DNA from 3 places in the Sporosarcina jeotgali genome. Region 3 is predicted to be linked to each of the others. Evidence: a T-box and tRNA genes for the amino acid it is inferred to sense, from the RefSeq annotation. Region 3 holds a T-box; the other regions hold tRNA genes.

Region 1 (4,238 bases), 480 kb from region 3:
GCCCAAGGTTTCCTGAGGAAGGCTCGTCCACTCAGGGTCAGTCGGGACCTAAGTCGAGGCCGATAGGCGTAGACGATGGACAACAGGTTGATATTCCTGTACTACCTCCCCACCGTTTGAGTGATGGGGTGACGCAGAAGGATAGGGTGAGCGCGCTGTTGGTCATGCGCGTCTAAGCAGTGAGGTGTGAAACGAGGCAAATCCCGTTTCTACAACATTGAGCTGTGATGGCAAGGGGTGTATACCCTGGAGTCCCTGATTTCACACTGCCAAGAAAAGCCTCTAACGAGGTGGGAGGTACCCGTACCGCAAACCAACACAGGTAGGCGAGGAGAGAATCCTAAGGTGATCGAGAGAACTCTCGTTAAGGAACTCGGCAAAATGACCCCGTAACTTCGGGAGAAGGGGTGCTCTGGTAGGGTGTATAGCCCGAGAGAGCCGCAGTGAATAGGCCCAGGCGACTGTTTAGCAAAAACACAGGTCTCTGCAAAACCGTAAGGTGACGTATAGGGGCTGACGCCTGCCCGGTGCTGGAAGGTTAAGAGGAGAGGTTAGCGATAAGCGAAGCTTCGAATTGAAGCCCCAGTAAACGGCGGCCGTAACTATAACGGTCCTAAGGTAGCGAAATTCCTTGTCGGGTAAGTTCCGACCCGCACGAAAGGCGTAACGATCTGGGCACTGTCTCAACGAGAGACTCGGTGAAATTATAATATGCGTGAAGATGCGCATTACCCGCGACAGGACGGAAAGACCCCGTGGAGCTTTACTGTAGCCTGATATTGAATTCCGGTGCAGCCTGTACAGGATAGGTAGGAGCCTGAGAGACCGGAGCGCTAGCTTCGGAGGAGGCAATGGTGGGATACTACCCTGGCTGTATTGGACTTCTAACCCTTGCCCGTGATCCGGGCAGGAGACAGTGTCAGGCGGACAGTTTGACTGGGGCGGTCGCCTCCTAAAGAGTAACGGAGGCGCCCAAAGGTTCCCTCAGAATGGTTGGACATCATTCGCAGAGTGCAAAGGCATAAGGGAGCTTGACTGCGAGACCTACAAGTCGAGCAGGGTCGAAAGACGGGCTTAGTGATCCGGTGGTTCCGCATGGAAGGGCCATCGCTCAACGGATAAAAGCTACCCCGGGGATAACAGGCTTATCTCCCCCAAGAGTCCACATCGACGGGGAGGTTTGGCACCTCGATGTCGGCTCATCGCATCCTGGGGCTGTAGTCGGTCCCAAGGGTTGGGCTGTTCGCCCATTAAAGCGGTACGCGAGCTGGGTTCAGAACGTCGTGAGACAGTTCGGTCCCTATCCGTCGCGGGCGCAGGAAATTTGAGAGGAGCTGTCCTTAGTACGAGAGGACCGGGATGGACACACCTCTGGTGTACCAGTTGTCTTGCCAAAGGCATCGCTGGGTAGCTATGTGTGGACGGGATAAATGCTGAAAGCATCTAAGCATGAAGCCCCCCTCGAGATGAGATTTCCCATTACGCAAGTAAGTAAGATCCCTCAAAGATGATGAGGTGGATAGGTCTGGTGTGGAAGCATGGCGACATGTGGAGCTGACAGATACTAATAGATCGAGGACTTTCCCAAATATAAGTTAAAGAATTGTGTGATTGTTTCGAGTTTCAATGTTGGTTTTATCCAGTTTTGAATGAACAAAAGTTCTTTCAAAAAAGTATTGCATTCTAATACTATGTAGTATATAATAGTAAATGTCCTTGAAACAGGACAAGCACATTTGTCTGGTAATGATGGCGAAGAGGTCACACCCGTTCCCATACCGAACACGGAAGTTAAGTTCTTCAGCGCCGATGGTAGTAGGGGGCTTCCCCTTGTGAGAGTAGGACGTTGCCAGGCAAGCGCAGTAATGCGTGATATATGGAGGATTAGCTCAGCTGGGAGAGCATCTGCCTTACAAGCAGAGGGTCGGCGGTTCGAGCCCGTCATCCTCCACCATACTTTGTGCCGGTGTAGCTCAACTGGTAGAGCAACTGACTTGTAATCAGTAGGTTGAGGGTTCAAGTCCTTTCGCCGGCACCACTTAGTACGAGCCATTAGCTCAGTTGGTAGAGCATCTGACTTTTAATCAGAGGGTCGCAGGTTCGAATCCTGCATGGCTCACCATTACTGTAATTAGATTACAGACTATCTAGAGATTATGCGGGTGTGGCGGAATTGGCAGACGCGCTAGACTTAGGATCTAGTGCCTTCGGGCGTGGGGGTTCAAGTCCCTTCACCCGCATCTCTTATGCGGAAGTAGTTCAGTGGTAGAATACGACCTTGCCAAGGTCGGGGTCGCGGGTTCGAATCCCGTCTTCCGCTCCACTGTAATTCACTAAGCATACCGTAAAGAAATAGTATATATGCGCCCGTAGCTCAATTGGATAGAGCGTCTGACTACGGATCAGAAGGTTGTGGATTCGACTTCTGCCGGGCGCGCCAATTTTTCTAATGTTAGATTTTGATTCGGGAAGTAGCTCAGCTTGGTAGAGCACTTGGTTTGGGACCAAGGGGTCGCAGGTTCGAATCCTGTCTTCCCGACCATCTTTTAAAGAGGGGCCTTAGCTCAGCTGGGAGAGCGCCTGCCTTGCACGCAGGAGGTCAGCGGTTCGATCCCGCTAGGCTCCACCAATCTTTAATATTCCATTTCATGGCGGCGTAGCTCAGCTGGCTAGAGCGTACGGTTCATACCCGTGAGGTCGGGGGTTCGATCCCCTCTGCCGCCATCCAAAGGACCTTTAGCTCAGTTGGTTAGAGCAGACGGCTCATAACCGTCCGGTCGCAGGTTCGAGTCCTGCAAGGTCCACCAGTATTGCTTTTTATTGCACGGAGGTATACCCAAGTTCGGCTGAAGGGATCGGTCTTGAAAACCGACAGGGGTGTCAAAACCCGCGGGGGTTCGAATCCCTCTACCTCCTCCATTTTTTCTTTAAATACCATTAAGAAGTGTCTTACAATTATCATTATCGCGGGGTGGAGCAAAGCGTCATACGAAGATGACGATTTGTAGAATTTCTTGAAAAGAAATTCGTAATCTTGCATAAGAAAATCTATAAGCGTTGCTTATGATATGTCTTACAATTATCATTATCGCGGGGTGGAGCAGTGGTAGCTCGTCGGGCTCATAACCCGAAGGTCACAGGTTCAAATCCTGTCCCCGCAACCAAATGGTCCCGTGGTGTAGCGGTTAACATGCCTGCCTGTCACGCAGGAGATCGCCGGTTCGATCCCGGTCGGGACCGCCATTTCTTGTAATACATAGTTTATTAAATCCTATGTGGCTCAGTAGCTCAGTCGGTAGAGCAAAGGACTGAAAATCCTTGTGTCGGCGGTTCGATTCCGTCCTGAGCCACCATTTATGCGGGTGTAGTTTAGTGGTAAAACCTCAGCCTTCCAAGCTGATGATGAGGGTTCGATTCCCTTCACCCGCTCCAAATTGGGCCTATAGCTCAGCTGGTTAGAGCGCACGCCTGATAAGCGTGAGGTCGGTGGTTCGAGTCCACTTAGGCCCACTATTCCGCAGTAGCTCAGTGGTAGAGCAATCGGCTGTTAACCGATCGGTCGTAGGTTCGAGTCCTACCTGCGGAGCCATATTACGGGGAAGTACTCAAGTGGCTCAAGAGGCGCCCCTGCTAAGGGTGTAGATCGCGAAAGCGGTGCGAGGGTTCGAATCCCTCCTTCTCCGCCATATTTGTTTGGCCCCTTGGTCAAGCGGTTAAGACACCGCCCTTTCACGGCGGTAACACGGGTTCGAATCCCGTAGGGGTCATACTTAAAAGTTCCTAGTTGCGATATCGCAACTAGGAACTTTTTTTGTTACTTGTTATCGGTGTAACTGTCTTTGCGACGATATGGAATGTCGCCTAACTCTGATTCGATTCCTTCCTCATCCAGTTCTTCTTCGTATGCTAACGTGGTATCCCCGCGAATGATGCCAGAAGGTTCACCCTCTAAGTTACTTGTGGCAATCACGTCAATGTCTTCCGTGCTTTCGTCTTCAATTGCAGTATCATATAGTGACTCGTAATCGTCATGATCTCCTGTAAAGTCAGAGGGAGTTTCTGACGTGCCTGATTTTGCGATTTCTTCAAAGCTGTCAATGGGATCTTTAAATACGCCTTCACGTCTATCCGAAAATGTATTAGGATTGGCCATCTTCAACAAATCATCTTCTACAGGGCGGTCGTCCGGAACTTCTTGGACCGCGTCATCTACGCAGAACGGTGTATAAGGAACCGCT
Region 2 (4,238 bases), 630 kb from region 3:
TAATGCTAACTTTTCGCGTAAGACCGTATGATAATCGGTTCCCCATGAAGCCCGGCAAAACATTCCGCGCCGCTCACCTTTCTTCCCTTTCGGTGCATCAGTCATCTTGGAAGGATAGGCAACCGCAATGGAAATGATACTCTCTGCACGATCTAATAGTAAAGCAGGTTCTGTTCTTTTTTCAACGTCACTTTCTTCAAATCCTGATTGATAGCCAAGGTCCTGCTGCCGCTTCAATCGATTTTTCAACTCCAAGAAAGGAGCTGCTGTTGTAAAGCCGATCTTATCAACACCAATTTCCAAAGCATAAGCCACTAAGTCTTTTTGCAATTGAGCGATATTCACCATCTGCCACCTCCCTTATGATAAACTTGAGAAAAATATGAACAGGATGATTTTATGAAATTCTATCTAGAACCTTCAATAGTTGATGCTGTTCCTGATTTCAAAGTAGCCATCATCCATTATAACAGGACAACCGTATCTGACTCTCCCCAAATGCTAAAAGGAAGACTGCAATTATTTCAAGAACAACTCTTCTTTGAACTGGAAGAACGTTCTTTTGATGAGATCGACGGAATCCGGGAATGGCGCAATGTTTGGAAGGCACTTGGTGCTGATCCTGCCCGCTATCGCCCCTCAGTTGAAGCATTATATCGACGCATCAGTAAACAAGCTTACATGGAAAGTCATTCGAGTGCAATTGACTTGAATACCTTGTTTAGCCTTCAATACGGAATTCCTTCCGGTATGTATAACTTAGAAACATTAACTGGCGATATACGTGTAACGATAGGACATGCAGAAGATGGATACGATGGATTAAATGGCAGATTCAATTCATTACATAACATGCCAATCCTAAAGGACGGATACAGTCCTTTCGGCAGCCCCTATGCAGACTCTGTCCGGAGTGCAATCACCGAAGAGACAACAGAAATACTTCATGTATTATTCCTGCGTCCTGAGATGAATGTAGAAGAAGCACAACGCCTTGCAAAAGCATGCGGGACGATGTTTACGAGCATTAATGGGGGTGAAGCAACAGCCGCTATTTTATGTGCTGAGAACCCTTCTATAGAGGTTACAGACTTACCGCCTCGACAAGATGCTAAGTATTAACTTCATTACTACCTATTATAATAGTGTTAGGTTGGAAACCCGCAGATCTACAGAGTGCGGGTTTTTTCGCATGGCATGCATGAACCCATTTAGGACCTGAGATCAATGAGGATTCTTGAAAATAGACAACAACAAAAAAAGAACAACCGAAGTTGTCCTTTTCTGAGATACCCGAGGCCGGACTTGAACCGGCACGCCTTGCGGCATCGCATTTTGAGTGCGACGTGTCTGCCATTCCACCACTCGGGCAAACTAGTAAAATAAAATAAACGGAAACCATATATTGGAGGCGGCAACCGGAATCGAACCGGTGGTAAGGGTGTTGCAGACCCGTGCCTTACCGCTTGGCTATGCCGCCGTAGAATAAGTGGAGCGGAAGACGGGATTCGAACCCGCGACCCCGACCTTGGCAAGGTCGTATTCTACCACTGAACTACTTCCGCTAATAACTGGGGTAGCTGGATTCGAACCAACGAGTGACGGAGTCAAAGTCCGTTGCCTTACCGCTTGGCTATACCCCAAAAATAAAAAAGGGGCGGCTGAGGGGAATTGAACCCCCGAGTGCCGGAATCACAATCCGGTGCGTTAACCACTTCGCCACAACCGCCATAATAATAAGATGTTTCAAGTCAAGAGACAAGTAAGATAAATGGCAGGGGCAGTAGGAATCGAACCCACACCAAAGGTTTTGGAGACCTCTATTCTACCGTTAAACTATGCCCCTGTAAAGAATGGTGGTGGGGGACGGATTCGAACCGCCGAACCCGGAGGGAGCGGATTTACAGTCCGCCGCGTTTAGCCACTTCGCTACCCCACCATAGGGAATTTCATGGTGCCGGCGAAAGGAATTGAACCCTCAACCTACTGATTACAAGTCAGTTGCTCTACCAATTGAGCTACACCGGCATATAAGATGGCTCAGGACGGAATCGAACCGCCGACACAAGGATTTTCAGTCCTTTGCTCTACCGACTGAGCTACTGAGCCATATTGTTTTTAAAGAAAATGGCGGTCCCGACCGGGATCGAACCGGCGATCTCCTGCGTGACAGGCAGGCATGTTAACCGCTACACCACGGGACCATTTGGTTGCGGGGACAGGATTTGAACCTGTGACCTTCGGGTTATGAGCCCGACGAGCTACCACTGCTCCACCCCGCGATAATATTAAAACCGATTAATAAAGATATAATGGTGGAGGATGACGGGCTCGAACCGCCGACCCTCTGCTTGTAAGGCAGATGCTCTCCCAGCTGAGCTAATCCTCCACAATACTATGTGCTGCTGGCATATCTTATTCATAAGAATGTAAATGGTGACCCCTACGGGATTCGAACCCGTGTTACCGCCGTGAAAGGGCGGTGTCTTAACCGCTTGACCAAGGGGCCATACTGTTTATAATAGAGAAGTTAACTGGCGGAGAGCAAGGGATTTGAACCCTTGAGACAGCGTTAACCGTCTACACGATTTCCAATCGTGCTCCTTCGGCCACTCGGACAGCTCTCCATTATGGCTCCGCAGGTAGGACTCGAACCTACGACCGATCGGTTAACAGCCGATTGCTCTACCACTGAGCTACTGCGGAATAGATAAACTATTAAAGGATTTTCACTTAGCAGTGAAAGCCTGGCGACGTCCTACTCTCACAGGGGGAAGCCCCCTACTACCATCGGCGCTGAAGAACTTAACTTCCGTGTTCGGTATGGGAACGGGTGTGACCTCTTCGCCATCATCACCAGACAATTTCACAACACAAGAATTATTATACCATATTCAAGTTGTAAGTGCAAGTGTTAATTTTAATTTCTTTTTAAAAAGTTTTTTAAAAATTAATCACTCAAAACTGGATAAAACCAACATTGAAACTCAAAACAATCACATGATTCTTTAACTTATATTTGGGAAAGTCCTCGATCTATTAGTATCTGTCAGCTCCACATGTCGCCATGCTTCCACACCAGACCTATCCACCTCATCATCTTTGAGGGATCTTACTTACTTGCGTAATGGGAAATCTCATCTCGAGGGGGGCTTCATGCTTAGATGCTTTCAGCATTTATCCCGTCCACACATAGCTACCCAGCGATGCCTTTGGCAAGACAACTGGTACACCAGAGGTGTGTCCATCCCGGTCCTCTCGTACTAAGGACAGCTCCTCTCAAATTTCCTGCGCCCGCGACGGATAGGGACCGAACTGTCTCACGACGTTCTGAACCCAGCTCGCGTACCGCTTTAATGGGCGAACAGCCCAACCCTTGGGACCGACTACAGCCCCAGGATGCGATGAGCCGACATCGAGGTGCCAAACCTCCCCGTCGATGTGGACTCTTGGGGGAGATAAGCCTGTTATCCCCGGGGTAGCTTTTATCCGTTGAGCGATGGCCCTTCCATGCGGAACCACCGGATCACTAAGCCCGTCTTTCGACCCTGCTCGACTTGTAGGTCTCGCAGTCAAGCTCCCTTATGCCTTTGCACTCTACGAATGATGTCCAACCATTCTGAGGGAACCTTTGGGCGCCTCCGTTACTCTTTAGGAGGCGACCGCCCCAGTCAAACTGTCCGCCTGACACTGTCTCCTGCCCGGATCACGGGCAAGGGTTAGAAGTCCAATACAGCCAGGGTAGTATCCCACCATTGCCTCCTCCGAAGCTAGCGCTCCGGTCTCTCAGGCTCCTACCTATCCTGTACAGGCTGCACCGGAATTCAATATCAGGCTACAGTAAAGCTCCACGGGGTCTTTCCGTCCTGTCGCGGGTAATGCGCATCTTCACGCATATTATAATTTCACCGAGTCTCTCGTTGAGACAGTGCCCAGATCGTTACGCCTTTCGTGCGGGTCGGAACTTACCCGACAAGGAATTTCGCTACCTTAGGACCGTTATAGTTACGGCCGCCGTTTACTGGGGCTTCAATTCGAAGCTTCGCTTGCGCTAACCTCTCCTCTTAACCTTCCAGCACCGGGCAGGCGTCAGCCCCTATACGTCACCTTACGGTTTTGCAGAGACCTGTGTTTTTGCTAAACAGTCGCCTGGGCCTATTCACTGCGGCTCTCTCGGGCTATACACCCTACCAGAGCACCCCTTCTCCCGAAGTTACGGGGTCATTTTGCCGAGTTCC
Region 3 (4,238 bases):
CTTATGAGCATTTCATGAAACTCGGAGATCAGCTTGAAGCAGGGTTCCGTGAAGCAGCAGCTGCGAACGGAATTCCGCATACAGTCAATCGCGCTGGATCGATGATTGGATTCTTCTTTACGAATGAAGATGTGGTGGATTATGAAACTGCAAAGACATCTGATTTAGCGTTATTTGCTGAATACTACCGCCTGATGGCTGCAGAAGGCATTTTCTTGCCGCCTTCTCAGTTTGAAGGAATGTTCCTTTCAGCTGCTCATACAGAAGCGCATATTGCCAAAACGGTAGATGCGTTCCATAAGGTTTTCAGTCAATTAAAAAAATAAAACACAAACAGCTTTTCCAAGGGACTCTTTTTGGAAAGGCTGTTTTTCTTTGGATGATAGTTCTGTTATGGAGACTGCTGTCATATACTCTAACGTATAAAAGGAGGCGGCAGAACAATGGAGCCAACACAATGGACATTAACGGAGACATTTCAGTTTCCTGCAGAATACGGGAAAGCAGTTTCTGCACAAGAAGTGAAAGTGACCGCGGGATATACAGAGCATCAGACTGAGGATGCTGTTCGGCTTTCTGGAATCTATCATGTTGCGGCAAATGTTGGATTCGACGGTGAAAGCCAAGAAATAGCGCTGGATTCAGATGCAATTCTAATCGATGATGTGGACGTTCAGGAAAAGTCCGGTTATTTTGAGTATGCAGTCCCATTGCTTGTGGATCTGCCAACGAGCGCAGACGGACAACTTAAAGCAACTGTAACGGATGCCACAGCTTCCGCTACGGATGACGGTGCCCTGACTGTCATGTGGACAGTTGAAGCGAAATTGACTGAAACAGAAGCTAAACCGGAAACTGCAGCTATTTCAGCAGCAGAAACAGAAGTAACGTCTGATCCTGTTCAGGGAAGTGCTGCAGTTAATCCAGAAAGCAATGAACATCAAGAAGTGAAAACCGCAGCAGCTACTGCGGATTTGGATAGCTCCAGTGTGAACCAAGTTGAAACTGCGATTGGCTATTCGGAAGATCATGAAATGCTCGCATTCATTAGTGATTTAGAAGATGATGTTACGGTGACGTCTTTTCGTTTAAATGATGTTTTTGTGGAATAGGAAGCAACATCCGCAAAGACAGCAGAAAAGTAAAAAGTCTCCGGTTGTCGGGATGATTAACAGTCGGATGAGCTGAAAACAGGAAATCGGAATAATGATCATTTTACCGTAAAATCGGCATCTTCTAAGCCATGGCGGAAGTAAATAAGGATTATAGCCTCTTCTCATAACACCATCCTTTCACAGCGGGCTTGACGGGTACGCTATACATCCGGTAAACTATTGGAAACAGGATAGTGATGCGTTTAGCGGGAGAGTAGATCAGTCAACTTTTTCAGAGAGGGTCCGGATGGTGCAAGGACCTATTGTCGACAGTTTGAAAGTCACCCGTCAGCAGTTTTCGTGAACGTTTAGTTTCAAGTAGCGAGAGCCGGTTAGAAGCCGTTATTTTTATTGAGGCAACGTGCGATTTCTGCACAGTTGCGAATAAAGGTGGTACCGCGAACTGACTCCTTCGTCCTTTAACGACGAAGGGGTTTTTTGTGTTGATTTTTATAGGGAACATATGTTGATTTACACTGAAGGCGGACGCTTTCCGTTTTAAACAATGGCGTACAGTAAGCGAAGCGATCCCTATGATGTTCAACTTTTAAATTGAGGAGGAATTGTGATGACAGAAAAAGAGCAGTTGGAGATGCCGACTAAGTATGATCCGCAGACGATTGAAAGAGATCGTTATGAATGGTGGTTGAAGGGTGAGTACTTCAAAGCTCAGCCTGAGAGTGGAAAAGAGCCGTATACAATTGTGATTCCGCCTCCAAACGTTACGGGCAAATTACACTTGGGTCACGCTTGGGACACAACACTTCAAGATATTCTGATTCGCATGAAGCGCATGCAGGGATATGATGCTTTATGGCTTCCAGGTATGGACCACGCAGGTATTGCAACGCAAGCAAAAGTCGAAGAAAAGCTCCGTGCAAACGGGCAGACTCGTTATGACCTTGGCCGTGAGAAATTCCTGGAAGAAACGTGGAAATGGAAAGATGAATATGCTGGCCATATTCGCAAACAATGGTCAAAGCTGGGTCTTGCACTTGATTATTCCCGAGAACGATTTACGTTAGATGAAGGATTATCACGCGCAGTCCGTGAAGTATTCGTCAAGTTATATGAAAAAGAGTTAATTTACCGCGGCGAATATATTATCAACTGGGACCCTGCGACGAAAACTGCTTTGTCCGATATCGAAGTAATCCATAAAGATGTAGCAGGTGCTTTCTATCATATGCGATACCCCCTTGCAGATGGAACTGGAAGTATCGAAATTGCGACAACTCGCCCAGAAACGATGCTAGGGGATACGGCTGTTGCTGTTCACCCTGATGACGAGCGCTATCAGCACTTAATCGGTAAAACTGTGAAGTTGCCGATTGTTGGCCGTGAAATTCCTATCGTAGCGGATGATTACGTTGAAATGGACTTCGGAAGCGGTGCGGTTAAGATTACACCTGCACACGATCCGAATGACTTTGAAATCGGAAATCGCCATGACTTGCCGCGTGTTCTTGTGATGAACGAAGATGGTTCAATGAACAAGTTGGCTGGTAAGTACGAAGGAATGGACCGTTTCGAATGCCGCAAAGCAATCGTTAAAGATTTGCAGGACATGGACGTTCTTTTCAAAATAGAAGAACACAATCACTCTGTCGGTCATTCAGAGCGAAGCGGCGCAGTTGTAGAACCGTATTTGTCTACTCAGTGGTTCGTTAAAATGCAGCCGCTCGCTGAAAAAGCGATTGAATTGCAGAAGGCAGAAGGAAAAGTGACGTTCGTTCCTGAGCGTTTCGAGAAAACTTATTTAACGTGGATGGAAAATGTTCACGACTGGTGTATTTCCCGTCAATTGTGGTGGGGCCACCGGATTCCAGCCTGGTACCATAACGAAACTGGTGAAGTGTTTGTAGGAGAAGAAGCACCTGCAGACATCGAAAACTGGCACCAGGAAGACGATGTACTCGATACATGGTTCTCGTCTGCATTATGGCCGTTCTCTACGATGGGCTGGCCGGATACGGAAGATCCAGAGTTCAAACGCTATTATCCAACAGATGCTCTTGTTACAGGATATGACATCATCTTCTTCTGGGTGTCTCGCATGATTTTCCAAGGCATCGAGTTTACGGATCAGCGTCCATTCAAGGATGTACTGATTCACGGATTAGTACGTGCAGAAGACGGACGCAAAATGTCGAAATCACTCGGTAACGGGGTAGACCCCATGGATGTTATCGATCAGTATGGTGCCGATGCATTGCGTTACTTCCTGGCTACCGGTTCATCACCAGGACAGGATCTCCGCTACTCGACTGAGAAAGTTGAAGCGATTTGGAACTTTGCCAATAAAATCTGGAACGCTTCCCGATTTGCGCTGATGAACATGGAAGGCTTGAAATATGAAGAAATCGATTTGTCTGGAGAACGATCTGTTGCAGACGACTGGATTCTAACTCGTTTGAACGAGACCATTGACTCTGTGACGAAGCTGTCAGATCGCTATGAGTTCGGTGAAGTCGGCCGCGCGCTTTATAACTTCATCTGGGATGATTTCTGTGACTGGTATATCGAGATGGCGAAGCTGCCATTGTATGGAGACGACGAGAAAGCGAAGCACATGACGCGTTCAGTTCTGGCATATGTCCTCGACAATACGATGCGTTTGCTGCACCCGCTCATGCCGTTCATTACAGAAGAAATCTGGCAGAACTTGCCGCATGAAGGTGAGTCAATCACTGTTGCTGCATGGCCGGTGGCGGATGCAAGCCTAACGAACGTTGAGCGTTCCACTCACATGAAGCTATTGACAGATGTCATCAAAGCGGTTCGTACAATTCGTGCAGAAGTCAATACGCCTATGAGCAAACAAGTACCGTTGTACATCGCCGCGAAAGACGAAGCGACTGCAGCTGTCTTGAAAGCGAATAGCCAATACATCGAGAAATTCTGTAATCCAGAAACTCTTGAGATCGGCGTAGACGCTCAAGCGCCAGGCAAGTCGATGTCTGCAGTCGTAACAGGTGCAGAGCTCTTCATGCCGCTAGAAGGCTTGCTAAACATTGATGAAGAAATCGCACGTCTAGGAAAAGAACTGGATAAGTGGGCAGGGGAAGTGAAACGTGTTCAAGG

What was found. The T-box of region 3 lies ahead of PGH26_RS08345 (valine--tRNA ligase). A T-box ahead of a tRNA ligase gene usually reads a tRNA of that ligase, here a tRNA-Val.
Region 1: it has a tRNA-Val gene. The T-box ahead of PGH26_RS08345 (valine--tRNA ligase) is inferred to sense a tRNA for this amino acid. The anticodon was not compared.
Region 2: it has a tRNA-Val gene. The T-box ahead of PGH26_RS08345 (valine--tRNA ligase) is inferred to sense a tRNA for this amino acid. The anticodon was not compared.

Annotation. Positions count from the first base shown of each region.
Region 1 covers NZ_CP116341.1:2,179,050-2,183,287, reverse strand. The annotation lists rRNA gene PGH26_RS10845 (23S ribosomal RNA) at 1-1,588, shown strand, start outside; rRNA gene rrf (5S ribosomal RNA) at 1,740-1,855, shown strand; tRNA gene PGH26_RS10835 (tRNA-Val) at 1,879-1,954, shown strand; tRNA gene PGH26_RS10830 (tRNA-Thr) at 1,963-2,038, shown strand; tRNA gene PGH26_RS10825 (tRNA-Lys) at 2,047-2,122, shown strand; tRNA gene PGH26_RS10820 (tRNA-Leu) at 2,159-2,240, shown strand; tRNA gene PGH26_RS10815 (tRNA-Gly) at 2,249-2,323, shown strand; tRNA gene PGH26_RS10810 (tRNA-Arg) at 2,364-2,440, shown strand; tRNA gene PGH26_RS10805 (tRNA-Pro) at 2,466-2,542, shown strand; tRNA gene PGH26_RS10800 (tRNA-Ala) at 2,554-2,629, shown strand; tRNA gene PGH26_RS10795 (tRNA-Met) at 2,651-2,724, shown strand; tRNA gene PGH26_RS10790 (tRNA-Ile) at 2,731-2,807, shown strand; tRNA gene PGH26_RS10785 (tRNA-Ser) at 2,827-2,919, shown strand; tRNA gene PGH26_RS10780 (tRNA-Met) at 3,090-3,164, shown strand; tRNA gene PGH26_RS10775 (tRNA-Asp) at 3,168-3,243, shown strand; tRNA gene PGH26_RS10770 (tRNA-Phe) at 3,278-3,353, shown strand; tRNA gene PGH26_RS10765 (tRNA-Gly) at 3,359-3,432, shown strand; tRNA gene PGH26_RS10760 (tRNA-Ile) at 3,437-3,510, shown strand; tRNA gene PGH26_RS10755 (tRNA-Asn) at 3,515-3,589, shown strand; tRNA gene PGH26_RS10750 (tRNA-Ser) at 3,596-3,686, shown strand; tRNA gene PGH26_RS10745 (tRNA-Glu) at 3,696-3,767, shown strand; gene PGH26_RS10740 (TraR/DksA C4-type zinc finger protein) at 3,815-4,238, opposite strand, start outside.
Region 2 covers NZ_CP116341.1:2,327,272-2,331,509, forward strand. The annotation lists gene queG (tRNA epoxyqueuosine(34) reductase QueG) at 1-345, opposite strand, end outside; gene PGH26_RS11580 (B3/B4 domain-containing protein) at 400-1,122, shown strand; tRNA gene PGH26_RS11585 (tRNA-Leu) at 1,291-1,371, opposite strand; tRNA gene PGH26_RS11590 (tRNA-Cys) at 1,407-1,480, opposite strand; tRNA gene PGH26_RS11595 (tRNA-Gly) at 1,491-1,565, opposite strand; tRNA gene PGH26_RS11600 (tRNA-Gln) at 1,572-1,643, opposite strand; tRNA gene PGH26_RS11605 (tRNA-His) at 1,657-1,729, opposite strand; tRNA gene PGH26_RS11610 (tRNA-Trp) at 1,773-1,846, opposite strand; tRNA gene PGH26_RS11615 (tRNA-Tyr) at 1,855-1,939, opposite strand; tRNA gene PGH26_RS11620 (tRNA-Thr) at 1,953-2,028, opposite strand; tRNA gene PGH26_RS11625 (tRNA-Phe) at 2,037-2,109, opposite strand; tRNA gene PGH26_RS11630 (tRNA-Asp) at 2,129-2,204, opposite strand; tRNA gene PGH26_RS11635 (tRNA-Met) at 2,208-2,282, opposite strand; tRNA gene PGH26_RS11640 (tRNA-Val) at 2,314-2,389, opposite strand; tRNA gene PGH26_RS11645 (tRNA-Glu) at 2,435-2,509, opposite strand; tRNA gene PGH26_RS11650 (tRNA-Ser) at 2,536-2,627, opposite strand; tRNA gene PGH26_RS11655 (tRNA-Asn) at 2,632-2,706, opposite strand; rRNA gene rrf (5S ribosomal RNA) at 2,746-2,861, opposite strand; rRNA gene PGH26_RS11665 (23S ribosomal RNA) at 3,020-4,238, opposite strand, start outside.
Region 3 covers NZ_CP116341.1:1,700,851-1,705,088, reverse strand. The annotation lists gene hemL (glutamate-1-semialdehyde 2,1-aminomutase) at 1-326, shown strand, start outside; gene PGH26_RS08350 (hypothetical protein) at 444-1,112, shown strand; gene PGH26_RS16200 (hypothetical protein) at 1,089-1,214, opposite strand; T-box leader at 1,348-1,577, shown strand; gene PGH26_RS08345 (valine--tRNA ligase) at 1,723-4,238, shown strand, end outside.